One region of the Rhodococcus sp. NS-SX18 genome, then DNA from elsewhere that is predicted to be linked to it. Evidence: riboswitches for the same ligand, from Rfam matches in the RefSeq annotation. Region 1 holds a riboswitch; each other region holds the start of a gene.
What was found. A riboswitch is a leader RNA that binds a small molecule or an ion and turns the genes downstream of it on or off. The one in region 1 is predicted to bind thiamine pyrophosphate.
Positions count from the first base shown of each region.

Region 1 (5,867 bases):
CGTTCCTCGTATCGCGCCGGCCGCCTCTACGCCGACGCCATGGCCCACCACGACCGTGAACTCACTTCTCCCCTCAGTCATCTCGCCGAATCGCACCCGCCAGGAGTTCGACCCACATGAGTTCCGCCACCGAAGACGACCGCATCATCGACTTCGCCCGTCGCTGGCTGCCCTACGGCGGCGGAAGTCCCGGAGACCTTCTGGTCGAATTCGGAATGACCCCAGCCGGTTACCTGACCCGGCTGGGGGAGATCCTCGACAGCCCCGCCGCCTTACGACTGCACCCCCGACTACGTGCGGAACTGCGCGACTTCGTCGCTGCGCGCACCTCTGCACCGCGCGCCGCGCCGAACCGGAGCGACCAGGTTCGGAGGCGGAATGTCACCTGATCACACGGACTTCGACACCGTCCGCGAACCGGTACGGCTGGGGCGTCAGCACAGGGCCGAGGCTCTTGCGCAGCCGGGAGACCTCGGCGCGGACGGCAACGATGTGGTCCCGGTCGCCGAACAGGGCCTCACTCAACGACGCGGCATCGATGCCGGCCGACCCGGTACGTGCCAATACCCTCAGAATCTGCGCGTGCCGCGGTGACAGGGCACGCGTCCATTCCGTCTCCCCCCGCACCGTCGCCCGAGGGGCCGCCCCCAGGTCGAGTTCGAGTCGGATGGCCGCCCGTTCCGCGCGGCGGCGCACCAACCATGCGTCACCGAGCGGTTCGGGTACGCAAAGTCCGAGACCGGGCACGAGCAGCGGTCGGTCGGCCTCCGGTGAGGCCAGTCGTTCGGGAACGCCGATGCCGCTGGCTGCCACGACCCATCCGTGACCGTCCACGACGACAGCAGGCCCGCACGTCCTTGCCAGCACCGGCGCCGCATCGGTACGGAGCCTGTCGAGGTGGACGGCATGCTCGCGCCAGAGCATCGACTCGGCCAACCGCACAGCCGTCTGCACGAGGGCCACGGTGGCCGGATGCACCGACATCGCCGACCCGCTGATATCCAGTACGCCGAGGACCTCGCCGGAGCGTGGATCGTGGACCGGTGACCCCGTACACGACCAGCCGTAGTGGGACCGGGCATAGTGTTCGGCCGAAAAAAGCTGTACCGGAGCGTCTTCGACCAGCGACGTGCCGACAGAATTGGTGCCTACCGACGTCTCCGACCAGCGGGCGCCTTCCACGAATCCGAGGACGTCGGCTTCCCTCTGCACGTCACGTGCACCTTCTCGCCACAGCACCACCCCGTCCGAGTCGGCGACGACCACGATGAAGTTCGCGTCGCTCGCCATTTCGGTCAAGGTGCCGCGTAGTTCGGGCAGAACCGACCTCAGGGCGCTTCGTGCACGGCGCGCTTCGAGTTCGGAGACGTCCGCGAGTACCACGTCCTCACACCGGGCCGGACTGACGCCGTCTGCCTGGAGACGCGACCACGACCGGGCGACAACGTCACGCGGAGGCACCGGCGGCGTCCGGCCGGACATCACCGCGTCGTGGACGTCGCTCAACAATCGGGCGCGTCGCGACAAGTCTTCTCCGGAACCGAAAGCGAGCAACCGCTGGCGCGCCGAACTGGCCCTACTCACAGCGTCCAGCCTACCGTCAGGGGGCCAGCCGCACCATGGCCCCTGCCGTCTGCGGCCAACCCAACAGCGAACCCGTCGACGAGTTCGCACATTCGGCGAGACGCGGGTCGACCGGCACACTTCTTGGACAAGAACGTTCCGCACGAACGCTTTCGGTCCTCGGGCCCCCGCTTCTGCCGTGCGGCCCGCCTGGGTGGGCGCAAGCGGTGGACCCGCCACTGCCCAGACCCACCGGGCCGCCGAGCGAGGTCGACGCCTATGATCCTCTCGACACGGGGTGCCCGGTAGGAGGGCTGAGATCACACCCGTCGAACCTGCTCTAGTTCGTACTAGCGAAGGGATGTCCGAATGTCGATGTCTGCTGTTCCACCGCCGCGAGTGCTTTCCATTGCCGGTACGGATCCGACCGGCGGCGCCGGCATCCAGGCGGACCTGAAGAGCATTGCCGCGCATCGAGGCTACGGGATGGCGGTGGTCACGGCGTTGGTCGCCCAGAACACGTGCGGTGTACGCAGTGTCCACCTTCCTCCGGCATCGTTTCTCACCGCTCAACTCGAAGCGGTCAGCGACGATGTCACCGTCGACGCCGTCAAGATCGGCATGCTCGCCGACACCGATCAGGTGCAAGCCGTCGCCGAATGGCTTGCAACGGTCGCGCCCCCCGTGGTGGTGCTCGATCCGGTCATCGTCGCCACCAGCGGCGACCGGTTGCTCAGCCGCGAAGCCGAAAGGGCGCTCGAAGACCTCATTCCCCAGGTCCATCTGATCACGCCGAACGTTCCTGAACTCGCAGTCCTCAGCTCCACGTCTCCGGCCGACTCCTGGGAGGAACTGCTCGGGCAAGCCCACGAGATTGCCGATCGCTATGGGGTGGCGGTGTTGGCCAAGGGCGGACATCTTCCTGGAGACACCGTCTACGACACCGTCATCGGCCCTCTAGCGGGGGAGGACGATGCGGTCGTGGTCGACAGTCCCCGCATACGCACCTCGAACACGCACGGCACCGGTTGCTCGCTGTCGGCAGCCATGGCTACCCTTCGGCCGCAGCGAGAAAGCTGGGATGCCGCGCTCGAGGAAGCCAAACGGTGGCTCACCGCAGGCATCGAAGCAGGCGGGGAGCTGCATGTCGGTTGCGGCCATGGCCCTGTCCACCACTTCGTCGATCTGTGGACGTGATCTGCTGTCGAGGAACAATATTGCCGTGCGCGCCGCCCTCGAGCCGGGTGGCAATCCCGGGCAGGCTCGTGATTTGCCCGAAGTGACAGTGAAGTTCGACGGACAGGCACAACCGGGGTAGTCTTGCGACGGACTCGACACGGGGTGCCGGAAACGGCTGAGAGACAGACCCGTCGAACCTGATCTCGATCATGCGAGCGAAGGGATGCCGAGCCGGCGCGGCCGTGTGGTCCGTCGCTGCGGTGAACCCCTTCCCACCGAAGGGAAACAACACACAATGCTCCTGCAGAACCAGACGGTACTCGTCACCGGCGCCGGGCGCGGTCTCGGTCACCACCTCGCACAGTCGTTCGCCGACGAGGGCGCCGCCGTCGTAGTCAATTACCGCAACAGCAGCGACGCCGCCCACGCCCTTGCCCAGAAGATCGGCTCGGACCGCGCTGTCGCGCTGGCCGCCGACGTGACCGACCCCGCCCAGGTCGACGCCATGCTCACACAGGCCAGGAAGCACTTCGGCCGACCGGTCACCACCGTGGTCAACAACGCGCTGCCCGACTTCTCCTTCAACGGCGACGCGCGCCGCAGGGCCGACCAGATCGGCTACGGCGATTTCGCCGCTCAACTCGACGGTATCGTCGGCGGCGCGATCAACACGGTCCAGGCGGTTCTGCCCGGCATGCGCGAGGCCGGCGGCGGCAGCGTCATCAATATCGGCACCAACCTGTTCCAGAACCCGGTGGTGCCGTATCACGACTACACCGCCGCCAAGGCAGCACTGCTGTCGCTGACCCGCACATTCGCGGCAGACCTGGGGCCTGAAGGCATCCGCGTGAACATGGTCTCCGGTGGGCTGCTGCGCACCACCGACGCATCGGCAGCGACCCCCGAGGAGGTATTCGAACTGATCGCCGCCTCCACGCCCCTGCGGAAGGTCACCACCCCGGAGGACTTCGCTGCCGCCGTCCTGTTCTTCGCTTCCGACTGGTCGCGAGCAGTCACCGGTCAGAACCTCGTGGTCGACGGCGGGCTGGTGATGAACTGATGCTGTCCCGCACCCTCCATCTCAATGCCTTTCTCCATGGTGTCGGCCATCATTCGGCGGCGTGGCGGCATCCGACATCCGCGGCGGAGCGAATCGGGGACATCACCTACTTCGAGGAACTCGCCCGGACAGCCGAGCGTGGCTGCTTCGATGCGGTGTTCTTCGCCGACGGACACTGCGTGAATACGAGCTACACGGCCGGGACCACGTGGTTTCTCGAACCCCTGACCGCGCTGTCCGCGATGGCGCGCGCGACGAAACACATCGGGCTGGTCACCACGGTGTCCGCGAGCTTCTACACACCGTTCCATGCGGCGCGGATGCTCGCGTCGCTGGACCACATCAGCGGTGGACGGGCCGGGGTGAACATCGTGACCTCGATGTTCGACGCGGAGGCCCGCAATCACGGGCTCGACGCTCTGCCGGACCATGCCGCGCGTTACGGCCGCGCCGAGGAGTTCATCGAGGTGCTGACTGCGCTGTGGGACTCGTGGGACGAGGCCGGCATCGCCGTCGATCGCGCCGCCGGTCGATACCTCGACGCCGACGCCATCCGTCGGATCGAGCACCGCGGTCAGCACTTCCGCGTCGACGGTCCGCTCACCGTCCCGCGCTGTCCACAGGGGCGTCCGGTGCTGTTCCAGGCAGGAGCGTCGGAGACCGGACGCAGCCTCGCAGCGCGGCACGCCGAAGCGGTGTACTCGGTTTCGTGGGATTCGGCTATGGCGCTCGACTTCGCCACCGATCTACGTGGCCGCGCTGCCGCCGCCGGACGAGATCCCGCGTCGATCGCGATACTTCCGGGCCTCGTCCCCTATGTCGGTCGCACCGAGGACGAGGCCCGGGCGAAGAAGGCGACGTTGGACGCGTTGATCGACATCGACGCCGCGCTCGCCCAGCTCGGCGTCTTCACCGGTCAGGACTACACGGGCCACGATCTCGACGCGCCGGTTGCCGACCTGCCGCCCATCGACCAGTTCTCCGGCCCCCAGGGTCGCTACGCAACGGTGCAACGGATCATCGGATCGCACCGGCCCACACTGCGTGGACTGCTCGGCTACCTCGCGGCCGGAGGAGGGCACGCGACGATGATCGGCACGCCCGAGGCGATCGCGGATCGGATCGAGGAGTGGTTCGTCGCCGGCGCCTGCGACGGATTCAACCTGATGTGTCCGGCGTATCCGGATTCGCTGGACGACTTCGTCGACCTGGTAGTCCCGGAACTGCAGCGCCGCGGCCTGTTTCGCACCGCATACCCCGGGACCACATTGCGCGACACGCTGGGACTGTGGTCCTTCGCGTGAAGACGCCCGGGTGACGGCGCCGCCCGGGTAGTGCACAGCGTGGTCACGGATCCTGCTCGTCCAACACCCGCCCGACGAATCCGCCGAGTCGAGTCTCGAGTTGCCGGATCCGAGTCTCGGTGGGCAGTGCTCGATCGGGCTGATTGCCGGGCAGAGGCGCCAGCTCCCGCACATACAGTGAGCATGCGAAGTTACTGCACATGTAGGTTCCGATGCTGTTTCCGGCCTTGCCGCCGGCGCCGGCCTTGCGCGCCGTGAACAGCGACGTCCCACCGGCGCGGTGAACGGCGTGACAGAGGGTGCACATCGTGCTGCGCGACCGGGACCCGTCGGTGTCGGCCTGGCGCAACTCGATGCCGACCGTGTGCTCGGCGCGCTGGGCAATCAGATATGCGCGGAGCGGAGCTCGAGGGTCCGTCCAGCCGAAGAAGTCGAGTTCCGCCCAGCGCACCGCGTCGAAGTCGGGTGGGAACGTCACCGTCCTGATCCTGCTGCGCGAGCTGTTGACGAACGACCCGAGGATCTCGTCGCGGGACAGTGCCTGCATCACCATTCTTCCTTCCACGTTTGATTCATGAAACGTGTGGAGTATAAACTCGCCGGCATGGGTCGCCACAAGGATGTCGAGCGTCGGCGCGCACTCCTCGAGGGCTGTTGCGCCTACGCCGAGGAGCGCGGGCTGTTCGGTCTCACTCTGCGTCCGCTGGCCGAGCGGCTCGAAACGTCGACCAGAAATCTCCTCCACCACTTCGGTAGTCGTG
Region 1 is NZ_CM170633.1:4,587,031-4,592,897, reverse strand. It holds gene lipA (lipoyl synthase) at 1-120, shown strand, start outside; gene AC2IPW_RS20975 (DUF3263 domain-containing protein) at 117-389, shown strand; gene AC2IPW_RS20970 (GAF domain-containing protein) at 382-1,509, opposite strand; TPP riboswitch at 1,848-1,942, shown strand; gene thiD (bifunctional hydroxymethylpyrimidine kinase/phosphomethylpyrimidine kinase) at 1,933-2,760, shown strand; TPP riboswitch at 2,891-2,983, shown strand; gene AC2IPW_RS20960 (3-oxoacyl-ACP reductase) at 3,038-3,802, shown strand; gene AC2IPW_RS20955 (LLM class flavin-dependent oxidoreductase) at 3,802-5,106, shown strand; gene AC2IPW_RS20950 (FBP domain-containing protein) at 5,150-5,653, opposite strand; gene AC2IPW_RS20945 (TetR family transcriptional regulator) at 5,681-5,867, shown strand, end outside.

Region 2 (5,867 bases), 470 kb from region 1:
GGGTTGGCGACCCCGAGGCCCGTGCCGATCGGCGAGCCGAGCGGCATCACGGCGGCGCAGCCGACGTCCTCGAGCCGTCGCGCCAGCACCGGGTCGTCGTTGGTGTAGGGCAGCACCACGAACCCGTCGTCGACGAGTTGCTCGGCGGCCGAGACGAGTTCGATCGCGTCGGGCAGCAGCGTGCGTTCGTCGGCGACGACCTCGAGTTTGACCCAGTCCGTTCCTAGCGCCTCGCGGCCGAGTTGTGCGGTGAGCACCGCCTCGGCGGCGCCGCGGCAGCCGGCGGTGTTGGGCAGCGGCACGATGTCGAGGCGGCGCAGCAGATCGAGCACGCCGGTCCCGGACGCCGCGTCCACCCGGCGCATCGCCACGGTGGTCAGCTCGGTGCCGGAGGCGACGAGGGCCTCCTCGAGCACGGCGAGGTTCGCGGCCCCACCGGTGCCGGTGATCAGCCGCGAGGCGAAGCTGCGTCCGGCGATCGTCAGGGGCGGCAGGTCGTGGCCGGGGTCGGGGCCGAAGTCGCGCTCAGCCACCCTGCACCGCCGTCAGCACCTCGATCTGCCAGCCCTTCCCGACGCGCTCGGACCAGCGTCCCCGGGGGAAGACGGCACCGTCCACGGCGACGGCGACCCCCCTGTCGGGCAGCCCGAGCCCGCTCAGCAACTCGGCCATCGTCGGCGCCTCGGCGAACCAGCGCTCCTCCCCATTGACCGTGACTCCCACCGTCGGCGCACCGTTCATCACACTCACTCCTCGGTAAATCGTTGCGGATCAGCATATTTCGCCACAGCGAGCGGTTCGTCCGCGAGCTCCGCGACCACCGCGTCCGCCGTGACCGGGGTCAGCAGCACGCCGTTGCGACCGTGCCCGGTCGCGGCGATCACCCGCTCGGACAGCCGGCCGATCAGCGGCAGGTTGTCCGGGCTCACGGGTCGCAGTCCCGCACTCGCCTCGTACAGCTCGTACTCGCCGATCGCCGGGAACAGCGTCTCGGCGTCGGCGATGAGATCCCGCACCCCCGCGACGGTGACCTGCGTGTCGTCGGCCTCGTACTGGGTTGCGCCGACGACGAGCCCGTCCGCGCGCGGCACCAGGTACGCGGGCCGGCCGTGCACGCTGCCGCGGACCGTCCGGTGCGGGGCGGGAGCCGCGCCCGGACGGGTCCGCAACCGCAGGATCTCCCCCTTGACCGGCCGCACCGGCAAGCCCGGCCACAGCCGCGCCGAGGCGGCGCCGGCCGCGAGCACCACCCGGTCGGCGTCCAGGTCCGTGACGTCAAGGACCGGCTCGTCGACGAAGGTGACCCCGGCCGCGGCGGCCGCCCGTCGCAGCGCGTCGACGAGAACCCGGTTGTCCACGGCCAGCTCGTCCGGGGCCAGCAGCCCGAGACGGATGCGCGGGCCGAGCGACGGCTCGAGTTCGCGCACCTCGGCGCGGCCGAGCACGCGCATCTCGTGCCCCTGGGCCGACACCCACTCGGCGATCGTGCGCAGGTCGGCGGCGTCGGCCGCGTCCAGCGCGACGGTCAGCGACGCAGTGGAGGTGAACAGGTCGAGGCCGGTCTCCCGCAGCAGCTCGGCGCCGAACGCCGGCCAGCGGGCCAGCGACGCGGCGCCCAGCTCGAGGACGTGTTCCTCACCCGGCCAACCCTCCGACAAGGGCGCCAGCATCCCCCCGGCCACCCAGGACGCCCCCGCTCCCGGGGACGGGTCGTGCACGGTCGCGGTCCAGCCGGCCCGGGCCGCGCGCCAGGCGATCGACAGCCCGATCACGCCTCCGCCGACAACGGATACGGTTCCCAACAGTTCGTCCACCTCACTCCCTGCGCCGGCATGATCCGGTTCAGGTGCTGACGGTCGGGGCCGGCAGGCCCCCTCTCAGCCCCGCGATCCCCGGGACTCCCGTGTCGATTCGTTCAGAGCAGAGACTACCGTCTCCGCCGTGACTACCTACCGCGGCAACCATCCCGCCCCCCGGGAACGCCTCGCGCAGGCCCGGCTCTACCTGTGCACCGACGCCCGTCGCGACACCGGCGACCTGGCTCGATTCGTCGAGGAGGCCCTTGCGGGCGGTGTCGACATCGTCCAGCTCCGCGACAAGGGCTCGGCAGGCGAGAAGAAGTTCGGCCCGCTCGAGGCGCGCGAGGAACTCGAAGCACTCGAGGTGCTCGCCGCCGCCTGCCACCGGCACGGCGCCCTGCTGGCCGTCAACGACCGCGCCGACATCGCCCTGGCCGCCGGCGCCGACATCCTGCACCTCGGGCAGGGCGACCTGCCGGTGCGGTACGCCCGGCAGGTCCTCGGCGACGACGTGGTGATCGGCCGCTCGACCGCCAGCCGGGCCCAGGCCAGCCTCGCCGACATCGAGGACGGTGTCGACTATTTCGCCAACGGACCGGTGTGGGAGACCCCCACCAAGCCGGGTCGCACCGCAGCGGGACTCGAGGTGCTGCGGGAGGTGGCCCGGTCGCAGCCGCGGCGGCCGTGGTTCGCCATCGGTGGTATCGATGCCGAGCGGTTGCCCGAGGTGCTCGACGCCGGTGCCACCCGCATCGCGGTGGTCCGCGCCATCACCGCGGCACCGAATCCGCGGGCCGCGGCGGCGGCCCTGAAGGCCGCGCTGCCCGGCTGAGAGGCCGTCACAGCCAGTCGAGCACCGTCGACGGCGCCAGGGTCGGCACGTCCCCGGGCAGCCGGGCACGCAGTCCCCGGTCGGCCGTCACCACTACGGTGAGCACCTGGTCCAGGACCGCCGACGTGCCCTTCGCCAGGACGGCCAGCTCGTCGTCTCCGCTGCCGGCCGCGGAGTGCACCGGGGTGCGGTCGTCGTCGATCACCGCTGCGCGGGCCTGCCCCTCGAGGACCGCCTCGATGCGGCTCACCCAGCCGAAGGACCCGCCGGGCAGCTCGACGGTGCGGGGCACCGACTCCGCCAGCTCCGCGAGCAGTCGTGCGGTGGCACCCGGCCGATCGCGCCACCAGCCGTTCGGCCGCGAGCCGAGGACGTTGGCCGTGTCGAGCAGCATCCGCACCGCCCGGGTTCGCAGGTCCGGCCAGGCCGCCGCGAACCCGGAGTGCAGGGGCATGGTCTCGACATCCGCCTCCGGCACCCAGCGCAGTTCGGTGCTCTCCCCGTTGAGGGTCGTCGCCATCGGGCTCGGGGTGTCCGCGACGACCGTGGTGTACGTCCATCCTCCGGTCACGCCGGAGGTGACCCGCTCGGTGCGCACGTTCACGGCAGCCGCGTCGATCCCGGTCTCCTCCTCTGCTTCCCGTACAGCCGCGGCGACGGGACTCTCGTCGCTGTCGCGGGCGCCGCCGGGCAGGGCCCACGTGCCGCCCTGGTGGCTCCACGCCGCGCGGTGCTGGAGCAATACGGCCGGCGTGCCGTCGGGCAGCGGTGCACGCAGCAGCAGCCCGGCCGCGCCGAACCTGCCCCACCGGCGACCACCGTCGGGTCCGACGGCCCAGCCGTCCCCGTCACCTCGCATCGCGTCCGCCTCCCTGCCGCCCGGCCGCCGACCGCGAGCCGGGCGTCCACCGTCCTCGGACGGCAACAACATCCCATTACTGCTTATATGCTCGCCACACACAGTGCCACATCGGAAGGGGTGCTCTCGTGGACGTGCGCGTGACCCCCACGCTCGGCGCGGTCGGGGGTCGCCTCGAGCGCGGCGACGTGTCCGGTCCCGTCGTCGACCACGACCGCCGCGCCGACGACTGGCGCACCCTGCTCCGATCCACCCCCGCCGCATTCCTCACCCTCGGCGCGCTGCTGTCGATCCTCCTCATCGTCTCCGGCATCGTCGCAGGTCAGACCGTGACGAGCCGGCAGGCCACGCACAGTCGGCTGCTCACGTCCGTCGAACCCCTCGCCGACGCAGCCCAGAGTCTCTACAGCGCGCTGTCCGTCGCGGACGCGGCCGCCGCCACGGGTTTCATCGCGGGCGGTATCGAGCCCGAGGAGGTGCGGGAACGCTACACCCAGGCCGTCGGCGAGGCGTCCACCCAGCTCGTCGCCGCGGCCGGCGGAATCGCCGCCGACGACAGGGTGAGTGCCCGGTTGCTGGCGGACATCGCCGGCCGGCTCACCGTCTACACCGGCCTGGTGGAGACGGCCCGTGCGAACAATCGCGTCGGAAACCCCGTAGGCGCCGCCTACCTCGGCGAGGCCTCGTACCTGATGCAGTCCGAACTGCTGCCGATGGCGCAGGAACTGTACGAACGCAGCTCGTCCGCCGTCACGTCCACCCAGCGGGCGGCGGTGCAACCGCCGTGGACGTCGATCGGGATGCTGCTGATGACGGTCGTCGCGCTGACCGGCGTGCACGTGATCGTCTCGCGGATCAGCCGCCGCACCCTCAACCTCGGACTGCTCACGGCCATCGCCTCGACGGGGATCCTGCTGTGCTGGCTCCTCGTCGCGGGACTGATCTCGTCGAGCGCCACCCGGAACGCCGTCGAGCGCGGCGGCGAACCGCTCGGGGTCTTCACCGACAGTCGGATCCTCGCCCAGCAGGCCCGGACCGCCGAGACGCTGCAGCTGGTCCGGCGGGACGTCACCGGCGAATACGACGCGATGTTCGACGGCAGCATGGACCGTCTCGAGGAGTTGCTCACCGGCTCCGCGGCCACCGACGTGGAGTCCCAGGCCGAACCGGCCGGCCGCGCCGCCGAAGCGCGCACGGCGTGGCTGGCATCGCACGACCGCGTGCAGGCGGCACTCGACCGGGGCGACTACCCGGCTGCCGCGATCCTCGCCACCGGTCCCGGGCCCGACGAGGCGGCGGCCCAGTTCCACGCCGTCGACCGCGCCCTCGAACAGGGCATCGACCTCGCGCGCGCCGAACTGCGTGGCAACGAGGTCCGCGCCGCGGACACGCTGTCCGCGCTCGCACCGGCCGCGTGGGTGCTCACCGTGCTTGCGTGGCTCGGCGTCGTGGGAGGACTGGCGCCACGAATCCGGGAGTACCTGTGAACATCCGCAACACCCTGCTCGCCGTCGCCGTCGCCGCGGCCGTCCTCACCGGTGGGTGCGCGACGTCGCAACCGGAGATCGTCGCCGGTCCCGACGTGTCCTACACCGAACCGCCGTTGCCGGAGCGCGCCGCACTCGCGCCCACCGACGTGCCGATCCCCCCGGAGCCGGACTGCGGCGACCCGACCGCCGGGCTGCGTCCCGACGGGGCGACGACCGGACCGGCCCTCGATGCGATCCGGGCGCGCGGACGCCTCGTCGTCGGGCTCGACACCGGCAGCAACCTGATGAGTTTCCGCGACCCCTCGACCGGCCGGATCGCCGGGTTCGACGTGGACATCGCCCGCGAGATCGCCCGGGATCTGCTCGGCAGTCCGGACCTGCTCGACTTCCGGATCCTGAACTCCGCGGACCGGGAGCAGGCCCTGCAGGATTCCACCGTCGACATCGTCGCGAAGACGATGACGATCACGTGTGCCCGACGTGAACGCGTCGACTTCTCCACGGTGTACTTCGTCGCCCAGCAGCGTGTCCTGGTGGTCAAGGGCTCCGACGTCCGGGAAGTCGCCGATCTCGCCGGCCGGCGGGTGTGTGCGGTGCGCGGCACGACGTCGCTCATGCGTCTGCGGCAACTGCAACCGTCCGCGGCGATCCTGACCGTCCCGTCGTGGGCGGACTGTCTCGTCGTGCTGCAGCAGCGCCAGGTCGACGCCGTCAGCACCGACGACACGATCCTCGCCGGGCTCGCCTCCCAGGACCCCTACCTGGAACTGGTGGGGGCGCCGCTCGGAACCGAGCCCTACGGCATCGGGATCGCGCAGGGCCGTGAGGACCTGGTGCGGTTCGTCAACGGCACCCTCGAACGGATCCGTCGGGACGGCACGTGGACA
Region 2 is NZ_CM170633.1:4,117,976-4,123,842, forward strand. It holds gene thiG (thiazole synthase) at 1-533, opposite strand, end outside; gene thiS (sulfur carrier protein ThiS) at 526-741, opposite strand; gene thiO (glycine oxidase ThiO) at 747-1,814, opposite strand; TPP riboswitch at 1,803-1,915, opposite strand; gene thiE (thiamine phosphate synthase) at 1,942-2,631, shown strand; gene AC2IPW_RS18940 (NUDIX hydrolase) at 2,639-3,490, opposite strand; gene AC2IPW_RS18945 (hypothetical protein) at 3,619-4,977, shown strand; gene AC2IPW_RS18950 (glutamate ABC transporter substrate-binding protein) at 4,974-5,867, shown strand, end outside.
Region 2: another riboswitch for thiamine pyrophosphate. It lies ahead of thiO (glycine oxidase ThiO); the one in region 1 lies ahead of thiD (bifunctional hydroxymethylpyrimidine kinase/phosphomethylpyrimidine kinase).

Region 3 (5,867 bases), 2.7 Mb from region 1:
CCGTGTGGATGAGGTAGTGCGTCCACTCGTAGATCGAGCCGAGGACACCGAGGGTTACGAGGAACGTCAGTCCCAGTCCTGGTCTGGGGAAGACGAGCCACGCGACGAGGACGAGCACCGGCAACAGCCATGCCAGGGTCTGCCAGGGGATGAAGACCAGCGGCACGTCGCGCGGGTCGCTGTGGTGTTCGCGGTGCTTGCGGGCCAGCAGCGAATCGAGCGTCAGCCCACCGATCCGGCGCGGCCGCCAGTGCAGGATGCCGACGTGGATGACCCACTCCACCAGCGGGAACACCAGCAGGGCGACCAGTGGGACCAACGCGTCCGTGACCTGCCAGTCGCCGACGAGGATCCGTGCGACGACCGCGGCGGCGAGCATTGCGCCGATCATCCACGGCGACGGGTGCCGCACGAACTCGGCGGCGGCGTCCCGCAGGCCCATCGAGGCGCGACGGCCCCGTCCTTCGGTCCGATTCGTGCTCATGTCCGGTTCCTCGCATCTCCATGTTCGGCGTGCTCGATGGCGGTGGTCAAGGCCGACGTGCCCAGATCGAGCAGTTCGCCGGCAGTGCGTTCGGCGCCGTCCTCGTCGCGCGCGACGATGGCGCCGGCGAGCCGTTCGTAGAGGTCGGCGCGTCCGACCTCGGCGATCAGCACCCCGGCCATCGCGGTCATGGCCGGCTCGTACGCGTTGCGCAGGCTGTTGAAGATCAGCCGGAACGCGAGGGAGTCGGCGGCATCGACGACGTGTTCCCAGAATCCGAGGGCGGCGACCTGCAATGCGACGGGGTCGTCTCCCGCGGCGAGACGTGCCACGGACTCGCGCAGTCGGAGTTCCGTCTCTTCGGTCGCGCGGGCGGCCGCGAGCCGGGCGACCTGGCGGCCGATGAGTTGCCGGGCTTCGAGGACGCTGCGGACGACGTCCCAGTCGGGTCGCCCGTCGCGCACGAGCAGTCGCGGGAGCAGTTCCGGCCCGGCCTGGGTGCGGAAGTCGCGCACCGACGTCGCCTCCCCTTGACGCACCTCCACCAGGCCGGCGTGCGCGAGCCGGGAAATAGCTTCGCGGACAGCGGGTCTCGACACCCCGAAGGCCTCGGCGAGGTGGCGTTCACTCGGCAGCGACGCCCCGGCGGCGAGATCGCCGCCGAGCACGCGGGCGGCGATCTGGTCGTACACCTCGCCGGAGGCGGACTTGCGGGCGATCGGCTCGAACATCACGACCCGACCGTAGGCCACCGTTTGGACAGAGGTCAAGTGGTAAGACCAGTTCCCTTTGCGGCCGAATGTCACATCGCGTCGGTCAGACCGACGGAATGTCACATTCGGCCACCCGGAGTGGTCAGCTGAAGCCCATCACCTGGTCGCCCCACACCTCACGCAGCACCTTGTCGGGGTCCGGGACGAGGGAGTCGGTGTTGTCGATCAGCAGGGTCATGCGCTTGTCGGTGTCGTACGGCGCCCAGTGCCGGGATCCGTCCAGGGCGGCCGGCACCCCGTGGTGCGCGAAGGCGAGCCAGCGACGCTGGATCCGGCCCGAGATCGTCGTCGCAGCCTTGCGGCCACCGAGCCAGAACGTGGGGTCACGATCGAGCGTCCCGAAATTGCCGAAGACGTACGGCAGTTCGGTGGCGTGACCGGCACCGATCCGCGCCGCCTTGAGCATCGGGGTCGCATGGTCGAACCGGTACACCCACGTCGGCGAGTGGGCGCTGTGCGCGTCGGCGATCCACACCACCGGCATCCTGAACCCGGCGTCGCGCGAAAGAGCCATCGCCCCCGACGTTTTCGTGACGTCCGGATACGCGGAGATGATCTCCGCGATGCGGTCCGGCGGCAGTTCCGGGTGATCCTCGGCGAGCGCGTCGAGCATCGCCTGCACGGAGGCGTCGCTCACCGGCATCAACGGGGACTTCATGAAGCGGAAGATCGACGGCTCGTCCTTGTTGGAGCCGATGATCAGGGGGATCCGGTGCGCGAGCCCCTTCTGGAACGCCGCCACCGGGTACTTCGGCACCAGGTCGCGGTCGACCACGGGCGCCATCGCGAGCGTGCCGGGGAACTTCGTGGGAATCTCCCCGACGAGCACGTCACCCGCGTCGGTCAGCGTCTCGTGCGGCATGTCCCGCAGCGCCCACACCCGCGCCGGGGTGAGGTCGAGGATCTCGAGGAACCGCTCGGCGACCCGGGCGGCCCGCTCGGACCCGTACGCCGACGTCGCCGGCGGACTCTGCGCGATGGCCCGGTGAAACAACCCCTCCGCGCGGGGCACGGTCATCAGGGTGGTCAGCGACCCACCGCCCGACGACTCGCCGAACACGGTGACCCGGTCGGGGTCGCCCCCGAACGCGGAGATGCAGTCGCGTACCCACTCGAGGGCGGCGATCTGATCCCGCAGTCCCACATTGGATTCGAAGGTGGTCCCGGCGGTGGAGAACGACGAGAAGTCGAGGAAGCCGAGCGCACCGAGCCGGTAGTTGACCGTCACCACGACGACGTCGCCGCGCTCGGCGAGCAACCGTCCGTCGTAGATCCGCTGCCCCGAGTAGCCGAGGACGTAGGCACCGCCGTGGATCCACACCATCACCGGCCGCGGCTCCCCGTCCGGCTCCGGCGCCCAGATGTTCAGCGAGAGGCAGTCCTCACCGATCGTCAGCCCCGGATCGATGGGGATCGGGTTGTTGCGTCCCTGCGGCGCGATGGGCCCGAAGCGCCGCGCGTCGAGCACGTCGGTCCATGGCTCCGGCGGTTCGGGGGCGCGGAACCGGAGGTCACCGGACGTCGGCGCGGCGTACGGGACGCCCTTCCACGTGTAGACGGAGCCGTCGCGGTAGCCGCGTACGTCGCCGTACTTGCAGCCGACGATGAGCGTCTCGGCGTCCACGGTCCCTCCCGAACGAACGGTCTGGGGCCAAGGTACCAACAACAGACAGGTTGCATGCGGACCCCGCCGACCCGGGCGACGGAGGCGGTCTGCGCCGAGTGCTATCGTCGGCTCCGTAGACACGGGGTGCTCCGCATGTGCGCGGGGCTGAGATCACACCCGTCGAACCTGATCAGGTAATGCTGACGAAGGGATGTCCTGGCATGACCATGCCTGCCCGCGCGTCGGTCCCGGCAGGGACCGACCGCTTCACCGATCTGCTGTGGGACCGGACCAAGGTCCTGCGCGAGGCCATCGACGACCTCGAGTTCCTGCGCCGCCTCGGCGACGGAACACTGCCGCTCGACGCGTTCCGCTTCTACATCGAGCAGGACGCCCTGTACCTCGCCGGGTACGCCAAGGCACTCGCCCTCCTCGCGGCGAAGGCCCCGGACCCGGGCACCGCCGCGTTCTGGGCGAACAGCGCGGCCACGGCCGCCACCGAGGAATCCGCCCTGCACCGGGGTCTGCTCACCGGCGGGGTCCTGCCGCCCGCCGAGGACACCCCCGCGCACTCGCCCGCCTGCCTCGGTTACGTCTCCTATCTCACCGCCACCGTCGCCACCGACCCGTATCCGGTGGGCGCCGCCGCGGTACTCCCCTGTTTCTGGATCTACGCCGAGGTCGGCCGCGATCTCGCCGTCCGCGCCGCCGACGTGCTCGCCGCGGATCCCGCCCACCCCTACGCCCAGTGGGTCACCACCTACGACGCGCCCGAGTTCCACGCCGCGGTCGCCGGCGCCCGCGACCTCGTCGACGCCGCGGCGGCGGCCGCCACCGACGCCGAGCGCGACGCCATGACCGAGGCGTTCACCATCGCCACGCGCTACGAGCTGCTGTTCTGGGACACCGCACTCAACATCCAGGAGTGGCCGGCCTCATGACCACGCTCCCCCGGCTGCGCCGCCGGTTCACCGTCCTGGCCGCCGTCACCGCCGCACTGCTGCTCACCGCGTCCTGCGCCGGGAACAGCGACGATTCCGGTGACACCATCCGATTCGCCCTGGACTGGACGCCGAACACCAACCACACCGGCCTGTACGTCGCCCAGCAGGAGGGTCTGTTCGCCGACGCCGGTCTCGACGTCGAGTTCCTGCCCTACAACAACACCACCCCGGACACCCTCGTCGACGCCGGCAACGCCGAGTTCGGAATCTCCACGCAGGCGCAGGCGACGTTCTCCCGGGCGGCTGGCTCGCGCACCGTCTCGGTGCTCGCGCCGCTGCAGCACTGGGCGACCGGCATCGCCGTCAAGGCCGACCGCGCCGACCTGTCCCGGCCCGCGGACCTCGATTCCCGCACCTACGCCGGCTTCGGCGACCCGGGCGACGAGGAGACGCTCGCCCAGGTGATCCGCAACGACGGCGGGCGCGGCGACTTCACCTCCGTCACCCTCGGCACCTCCGCCTACGAGGCCGTGTACTCCGGCACCGCCGACTTCACCGTCTCCTACCTGGCGTGGGAGGGCATCGAGGCCGAGCACCGCGGGCTGCCGATGCGGTACTTCCGCTACACCGACTACGGGTTCCCCGACGCCTACGCGATCGTGATCGACGGCAACGAGGACTGGCTGGCCGAACACCCGGACCAGGCCCGCGCGTTCGTGCAGGCCGTCCAGCGCGGCTACGAGATCGCCGCGCAGGATCCCGACCGCGGCGCGCGCGCCCTGATCGAGGCCAACCCGGGGGCGTTCTCCGACGAGGAACTCGTCTACGAGAGTCAGCGGATGCTGTCGGCCGATTACATGCGCGACGAGAACGGCCGTGTCGGCACCCTCACCCTCGAGCGATGGACCGGGTACTCCCGGTTCCTGTTCGAGAAGGGCCTGCTCGCCGGTCCCGACGGCGCACCGTTGACCACCGAGCCGGACTGGTCGACCTACTTCACCGATGACTACCTCACGCCCTGACCCGACCCGGAACCCCTGGCTGCGGCGCGTCGCACCGGCCGCGGTGACCGTCGTCGCGCTGGCCCTCTGCTGGCAGCTGTACGTGGCGGTCAGCGGCATCCGCCCGCAGGTGCTGCCCTCCCCCGCCCGGGTCCTCGGGCAGGGGTGGGCGCACCGCGCCGACATCGCCGGTCACGCCTGGTCGACGCTGCAGGTCACGCTCGTCGGCTTCGCGGTGTCCCTGGCGGTCGCGTGGGCTCTGGCGATCGTCGTGGACTTCTCGCCGTGGCTGCGCCGCGCCCTGGTGCCGTTGTTCGTGGTGTCGCAGACCCTGCCGATCATCGCGATCGCGCCGCTGATGATCATCTGGTTCGGATTCGGGCTGCTGCCGAAGATCCTGGTGATCGCGCTCGCCACGTTCTTCCCCATGGCGATCGGCCTGATCGAGGGCTTCGCGGCCGCGGACCGGGAGGCGGGGGCGTTGCTGCGCAGCATGGGTGCCTCGCGCCGGCAGGAGTTCCGGTACGTGCGGCTCCCGTCGGCGCTGCCCCGGTTCTTCACGGCGCTGCGCATCGGGATCACCTACGCCGTGGTCGGTGCGGTCTTCGCCGAGTACGTCGGCGCCACGTCGGGACTCGGGATCTACATGAGCACCCAGAAGAACTCGTTCCGGACCGATCTGGTGCTGGCGGCGGTGCTCGTCACCGCGATGCTCTCACTCGCGCTGTATCTGCTCACCTACGCCGCGGAGCGGGTGGTGGCGCCGTGGGCGCTGGCGACGAGGAGCCCCCGGTGAACGCCGTCGCCGTCACCGGCGTGCACAAGGCGTTCGGTGGGCGCACCGTGCTCGACGGCGCCGAGTTCGCGGTGGCCGAGGGCGAGTTCGTCTCGCTCATCGGTCCGAGCGGCTGCGGCAAGTCCACCCTGTTCGGGTTGATCGCCGGCCTCGACGTGCCCGACACCGGCGCCGTCACGGTCGCCGGGCGGCCGGCCGCCCCGGGACGGGCCGCGCTGATGCCGCAGAAGGATCTGTTGTTTCCGTGGCGCAGTGTGCTCGAC
Region 3 is NZ_CM170633.1:1,861,401-1,867,267, reverse strand. It holds gene AC2IPW_RS08745 (sterol desaturase family protein) at 1-484, opposite strand, end outside; gene AC2IPW_RS08740 (FadR/GntR family transcriptional regulator) at 481-1,215, opposite strand; gene AC2IPW_RS08735 (carboxylesterase/lipase family protein) at 1,340-2,881, opposite strand; TPP riboswitch at 2,994-3,092, shown strand; gene AC2IPW_RS08730 (TenA family protein) at 3,085-3,804, shown strand; gene AC2IPW_RS08725 (ABC transporter substrate-binding protein) at 3,801-4,829, shown strand; gene AC2IPW_RS08720 (ABC transporter permease) at 4,810-5,604, shown strand; gene AC2IPW_RS08715 (ABC transporter ATP-binding protein) at 5,601-5,867, shown strand, end outside.
Region 3: another riboswitch for thiamine pyrophosphate. It lies ahead of AC2IPW_RS08730 (TenA family protein); the one in region 1 lies ahead of thiD (bifunctional hydroxymethylpyrimidine kinase/phosphomethylpyrimidine kinase).